One region of the Streptosporangium sp. NPDC006930 genome, then DNA from elsewhere that is predicted to be linked to it. Evidence: riboswitches for the same ligand, from Rfam matches in the RefSeq annotation. Region 1 holds a riboswitch; the other holds the start of a gene.
What was found. A riboswitch is a leader RNA that binds a small molecule or an ion and turns the genes downstream of it on or off. The one in region 1 is predicted to bind S-adenosylmethionine.

Region 1 (3,374 bases):
CTCGTCGGGGTCACGTCGCCGTGTCCCTGGGCGAGGATCACCGCGTCGACCTCGATCGTCCTGCCGTCCGCCAGCCTCACCGCCTGGCCGCCGGGGATGTCGGCGAGGTCGACGGCGCGGGTGGCGTGCACGTGCACCCGAACACCGCGCGGCGCGGTCGCCACCGCGTGGCGGAAGACGTGGGAGAGGTAGCCGCTCTGCGCGGGGCGGGTGGCGAACCCGCCGGGGTCTCCGCCGAGCCATTCGGCCAGCGTGGGTCCCGGGCGGATCGGTCCCTCGCACCGTACCGACTCGTCGGTGAAGAGCGTCACGTCGGCCGCGGTGGAGTTCATCCAGAGCAGGTCCGGCTGGTCGCGCCGCCAGACGCGCCCGCCGCCCGGCGGGTGGGGGTCGATCACGTGGACGTCCAGCGACGGCCAGCCGAGCAGGTCGGCGGCGTTGGCGCAGATCCGCTCCACCAGGCAGGTGCCCGTCGGTCCCGCGCCGACGACGGCGATCGAGGCGCTCATACGGCGGCTCTGCGGTGCGGCTCGTCCCAGTCGGCGTACAGCGGCTCGACCGGGACACGCCAGGTGTCGGTCTCGCCGCGGAAAGGGGAGATGACGGTGAAGTCGGTGTTCTCGCGGAAGGCGGGGTGGGCGTAGAGGTCCCTGGCGTAGGCCCACAGGTTGGTGAAGGAGGTCAGCGGGCGCTCGCTGATCCTGGCCGCCGGGTTGTCGCTCAGGTCGAAGCGGAGCAGGGTCGGCCAGAGCCGCACGTCCGCCTCGGTGATTCCCGAGCCGAACAGGTACCTGCGGTCGGCCAGCCGGTCGTCCAGCTCGGCCAGGAAGGCGATCACTCCTGCGCGCGCCTCGGTGTACGCGGTCTCGGTGGTGGCCGACGCCACGCGGCCCGCCGCCGTGTTGACGATCTCGTAGATCCTCGTGTTGAGCTCGTCGATCTCCGGCCTGAGCTCCTCGGGGTAGAGGTCGGCCTCGGGGTCGCCGCCGAACCGGGTGGCGAGGTCGATCGTGATGTCGGGGAAGTTGTTGCTGACGACGCGGCCGCTCGTCCTGTCCCACAGGACCGGCACGGAGACGTGCCCGTCGAAGCCGGGCTCGGTCGCCTCGTACGCCTGCCGCAGGGTGGTGAAGCCGTTGACCGGGTCGGCCCCGCGCCGCTCGCGGAACGCCCACCCGCGCCCGTCGCGCTCGTCGTCGACGTAGGAGAGCGAGACCACGTCCTGGAGTCCCTTGAGGGAGCGCACGATGGCGGCGCGCTGTGCGTACGGACAGACGGCCGCGACGTAGAGGTGGTAGCGCCCCGGCTCGGCGGGGAAGGCGGTTGTGCCGATCCGCCCCTGGAAGGGGTAGCGCAGGCCGGGCCTGCCACCGGGCCGGTAGTGGCCGTGGGTGTCGAGGTCGACGGGGCTCGCGTGGTTCAGTGTGCTGCTCTTCGGCATCTGACGCTCCCGGACATGTCGTGGTGACCCCTGTGCAGGGGTCCGCGCTTGCGGCACGCCCACCGTGCCGCCTGGTCTCCCCCGGGGGCACCCCGCCGCGGTGCGAGGGTTGCCGGTCAGCCAGCCGGGGCTTCGCACTGACACTCTTAACCTATTTAGAAGGTAGGAAATACATAGATCTCTGTCAAGCCTTAATGTCGAGGAATGTCCTATGAGAGCGTGAACGTGGTCTACCGCAAGTACGACGGGTCACTGCACTGGCACCACCGCGGCCTGCTGCTCGGCGAGGACGAGTACGGGGTGTGGACGGGCTGCGTGGCCAACTCCAGCGGCCACAAGGGCGACGGGCCCGCGATCGCCTGGCCGCATCCGTTCGTGATGCTCTTCCCCCGCGACGCCTGGTGGACGGCCGCGTTCAACACGGCCCCGCACAAGCACGAGATCTACTGCGACATCTCCACGGTGCCCCGGTGGAGCGACGGCCAGGTCACCATGATCGACCTCGACCTCGACGTGATCAGGACCCGCGGGAACCTGCTGAAGGGCCGCCGGAGCCGGGTCTTCCTGGACGACGAGGACGAGTTCGAGGAGCACCGGGTCAGGTACGCCTACCCGCCCGACGTGGTCGAGAACGCCCGCGCCTCGGCCGCCTGGTTGATGGAGGCGGTCACCACCCGCACCGCCCCCTTCGGGGACGCGCCGCACTGGCTCACCCTGGTCGGCTGAGCGCGTCCCCTCCGGCGACCTCAGCGGGCGCGGTCGCGGAACAACCTGCCGGACAGCAGCGCCGAGACCAGCAGGAAACCACCGCACCAGGCCAGCGCCTTCCACGGGTCGCTCCCCACGGGCCTGTCGAGCAGCAGGCCGCGCACGGACTCGATGATCGGCGTGGCCGGCTGGTTCTCCGCGAACCCGTGCAGCCACGTGGGCATGGTGTGGACCGGGACGAAGGCGCTGCTCGGGTAGGGCAGGAACATCACCGCGAAGGTGAAGCCGCCCGCGGCCTCCGGCGTCCTGGCCAGCAGGCCGACCACGGCGGAGACCGCGGAGACGGCCAGGACGAACACCACCAGGATGCCCGCCGCCGCGGCCCAGCCCGCCAGGTCCGCGTCCGCCCGGAAGCCGAGCAGGAACGCGACGACGAACACGATGACGAGCGAGGTGAGGTTGCGCACGGTGCTGGCGGCCACGTGCCCGCCCAGGAACGCCCCTCCGCCGACGTCCATCGACCTGAACCTGTCGACGATCCCCCGGCTCATGTCCTGGCTGACGGCGACCGCGGTCAGGGAGGCGCCGTAGGAGGCGCACATGACGAGGACGCCGGGGACGGCGTAGGTGACGTAGTCGGTGCCGGTCTGGATCGCGCCGCCGAACAGGTAGACGAACATCAGCATGATCATGACGGGCAACAGGAACGAGGTGATCAGCGCGTCGAGGTTGCGCAGCGACAGGCGGACGGCGCGGCCGGTCATGACCGGCCAGGCGACGAGCTCAGACACCGGCCCGCCCTCCGCACTCGACCACGGGACCGGACACTCGCCGCTCCCCGTTCATCGAGACGTCCATCACGGTGAGGTCAGACACCGGCCCGCTCCTTGTCCGTCAGGTTGTCCGTCAGGTTGCCCGTCAGGGCGAGGAACGCGTCGTCGAGCGTGGCGCCTCGCACGGTGAACCTCTCGACCGCCGAACGCCCCGGATCCACCTCGTCCAGCAGGGCTCGGATCTCCGCGGCGCTCCCGTCGGTGGCCGCCTCGACGGTGAGCGTGGCGGGATCGGCGTGCACGGCACGCGCCCCGAGCAGGCGCGTCACCTCGGCGAACGAGCCGGCGTCGGCCAGCACGAGGTTCAGCCGCCAGGCGGCGACCCTCGCCTTGAGCTCGTCGGCGGTGCCCTCCGCCACCACCCGTCCGCCGTCGAGCAGCGCGATCCTGTC
Region 2 (3,374 bases), on a different contig from region 1:
AGGTCGAGGGAGACCTTCACCTGTTCGAGCAGCACCTCGAACCGGGCGTGGCAGTCTCCCGCCGACCGGGTGACGACCTTCACCGGCAACTCGCCGTAGGCGAGGTACGGCTCGTCCCTGCGCAGGTCGACGTCGACGCCGGAGGCGCGGGCGATCGGGCCGCTCACGCCGTACTGCATGATCGTCTCGCGGTCGAGGACGCCCACCCCGCGCGTGCGGGCGAGGAAGATCTCGTTGTCGGCGATCAGGTTCTCGATGTCGGGCAGTCGACGCCGCACATCGGCCACGGCCTGGGCGACCCGGCCCGTCCACCCCGCGGGGATCTCCTCCTTGAGGCCGCCGACCCGGTTGAACATGTAGTGCATGCGCCCGCCGGAGATCTCCTCCATCACGGCCTGGAGGGTCTCGCGCTCCCGGAACGCGTAGAAGACCGGGGTGATCGCGCCGAGCTCCAGCGGGTAGGAGCCGAGGAACATCAGGTGGCTGAGCACCCGGTTGAGCTCGGCCATCAGCGTGCGCGTCCAGACCGCCCTCGTCGGCACCTCCATGCCGAGCATCCGCTCCACCGCGAGCACGACGCCCAGCTCGTTGGCGAATGCCGACAGCCAGTCGTGCCGGTTCGCCAGCACGATGATCTGCCGGTAGTCGCGCACCTCGAAGAGCTTCTCGGCGCCCCGGTGCATGTAGCCCACGATCGGCTCGGCGGAGCCGATCCGTTCCCCGTCCAGCGTGAGCCGCAGCCGCAGCACACCGTGCGTGGACGGGTGCTGCGGCCCGATGTTGAGGATCATGTCCTCGGTGGCGAGCTCCTTGCCGTCCGCCCCCCGTACGGCTTCGGCTCCAGCCCCCATCCCCACGCTCAGCTCACGGCGCGCGCCTTCAGTCATAGGGCCATGCTGTCACGTCAGCCGCGCGAGGCAAGATCCCGCAGGGCGCCGATCAGTCGGTCGACGTGCTCGGAGGTGGTACCGATGCCGATGGAGGCGCGGACGGCGGAGGCGGTGACGTCGTCACAGCCGCCGTCCTTGGCGCCCAGCAGGTGCCGTACGAAGGGATGGGCGCAGAACTTGCCGTCGCGGACCCCGATGCCGTAGTCGCCGGACAGGGCCTCGGCGATCTCGCGGGCGGTGAAGCCGTCCACCACGAAGGAGACGATGCCGACGCGCGGGTGGTCCGGGCCCCACAGGGAGAGCTCGTGGACGCCGGGGACACCTGCGAGGCCCGCCCTCAGGCGCCGAAGGAGGTGCTCCTCCTCGCGGACCAGCGGGGTCCAGCCGGTGGCGGACAGCGCGTCGCAGGCCGCGGCGAGCGCGATGGCGCCCAGCACGTTCGGGGTTCCGGCCTCGTGCCGCGCCTCCGGGTCGTCGTGCCACTCGGTGTCGTCGTCGTTCACGGCCTTCACCGCGCCGCCGCCCCGCAGGTACGGCTCGGCGTCGGCGAGCCAGTCGGAACGGCCGATCAGCGCGCCCGTGCCGAACGGCGCGTAGAGCTTGTGGCCGGAGAAGACCACGTAGTCCAGGTCGAGGGCCGTCAGGTTGAGGCGGCGGTGCGGGACGAGCTGCGCGGCGTCGACGAGGACGCGGGCACCGTGGCGGTGGGCGATGTGGGCGAGCGCGGCGATCGGCCACAGCTCCCCGGTGACGTTGGAGGCGGCGGTCACGACAAGCAGCTTGGGGCCGTCGATCGAGGCGAGGGTGTCGTCGACGGCGCGGACGGCCTCGCCGGGGAAGGCGGGGGCCGCGAGCCGCACGACCCGCTCCCAGGGCAGCAGCGAGGCGTGGTGCTCGGTGTCGAAGACCACGGCGGTGGTGCCCTCGGGCAGGCTGCGGGCCAGCAGGTTGGTCGCGTCCGTGGTGTTGCGGGTGAAGATCACCGAGTCGTCGGGGCGGGCGCCGACGAAGGCCCGCACCGTGTGCCTGGCCTGCTCGTAGCGGGCCGTGGTCAGCTGGGACGCGTACCCGGCGCCGCGGTGGACGCTGGAGTAGGCCGGGAGCGCGGCGGCGACGGCGGCGCTCACCGGCTCCAGACAGGGGGCGCTCGCGGCGTAGTCGAGGTTGGCGTAGCGGACGAGCCTGCCGCCCCTGACCGGGACCTCCAGGTCCGAGCCGAGCACGGCCGGGATCGGCCGGTCACCGGACGCGCGGGTCTCGGGGACGGCGGTGGTGGCCGAGGTGACGGGGGTGTGGATCGTGAGGGTGGACACGCCATGGCTCCTTCGAGGTCATCGGACCCCAACCCATGGCATAGGTGCCTGGAGCCCGCGCTTGCCCGGCACACCTCGTGCCGGACCAGGTCCTCACCCGGGGCACCCCGCCGCGGACGCGAGGGTTGCCGGCCAGCGAGCCGGGGCTTGTCACTGGCACTCATGACCTACGGAGGCACTATAACCGACGCCCCGCGGTGGCTCGCAAGTCCGAAAGGTGATCAACCCGGTATCCGGGGCAGGAGCGGGCGCCTGGGAGCGTCCGGCGAATTGACGGCGAAGTTGTGACGAAAGGAAGGAACTCGGGGCCTTTCCCGGTCGTCCTGGAGTCAGCCGAAGAAGGTTCAGCCGGCTGAATGATCGCGCGTTCGAGCGTTGGCCGAAGAAATCGGCCGAAGAAGGAGAAGGCCATGGATTGGGTGACCAACCCCGAGATATGGATAGGTTTTTTCACCCTTGTCGCCCTGGAGATCGTCCTGGGGATCGACAACATCATCTTCATCTCGATCCTGGTGGGCAAGCTCCCGCCCGCGCAGCGTGACAGGGCACGCAAGATCGGTATTTCCGTCGCCCTGCTCAGCCGTCTCCTCCTGTTGTTCGCGCTGTCGTGGGTGGTGAGGCTCACGACGCCGATGTTCGAGGTCTTCGGGCAGGGGATATCGGGGCGCGACCTGATCCTGATACTCGGAGGACTGTTCCTGCTGGGCAAGAGCGTCCACGAGATGCACGGCAGCCTGGAGGGGGACTCCCACCACTCCGAGGGCAAGGTGTCCGCGTCCTTCACCTCGGTGATCATCCAGATCATGATCCTCGACGTCGTCTTCTCGCTCGACTCGGTGATCACCGCGGTCGGCATGGTCGACGAGCTGGGCGTCATGATCGCGGCCGTCATCGTCTCGGTCATCGTGATGCTGATCGCCTCCGGGCCGATCAGCCGCTTCGTGGACCGGCACCCGAGCATCAAGATGCTCGCCCTGTCCTTCCTGGTGCTGATCGGCGTCGTGCTCATCGCCGAGGGGTTCGAGCAGCACATCCCCAAGGGCTACATCTACTTCGCGATGGCGTTCTCGCTGCTGGTGGAGCTGTTGAACATCCGGGTGCGCGGCAAGGCGGGCAGGCGTAAGCCGGTCGAGCTGCGTTCTCGCTACGGTGCCGAGGGCCAGGCGGGTCG

Region 2: another riboswitch for S-adenosylmethionine. It lies ahead of ABZ664_RS17795 (aminotransferase class V-fold PLP-dependent enzyme); the one in region 1 lies ahead of ABZ664_RS01690 (glutathione S-transferase C-terminal domain-containing protein).

What each region holds. Positions count from the first base shown of each region.
Region 1 covers NZ_JBEYID010000001.1:355,041-358,414, reverse strand. Annotated here, with positions in the region: gene ABZ664_RS01695 (FAD/NAD(P)-binding protein) at 1-509, opposite strand, end outside; gene ABZ664_RS01690 (glutathione S-transferase C-terminal domain-containing protein) at 506-1,441, opposite strand; SAM riboswitch class IV at 1,481-1,593, opposite strand; gene ABZ664_RS01685 (DUF402 domain-containing protein) at 1,646-2,167, shown strand; gene ABZ664_RS01680 (ABC transporter permease) at 2,188-2,940, opposite strand; gene ABZ664_RS01675 (ATP-binding cassette domain-containing protein) at 3,018-3,374, opposite strand, start outside.
Region 2 covers NZ_JBEYID010000009.1:94,498-97,871, forward strand. Annotated here, with positions in the region: gene ABZ664_RS17790 (NADH-quinone oxidoreductase subunit D) at 1-887, opposite strand, end outside; gene ABZ664_RS17795 (aminotransferase class V-fold PLP-dependent enzyme) at 905-2,122, opposite strand; SAM riboswitch class IV at 2,256-2,371, opposite strand; gene ABZ664_RS17800 (TerC family protein) at 2,614-3,374, shown strand, end outside.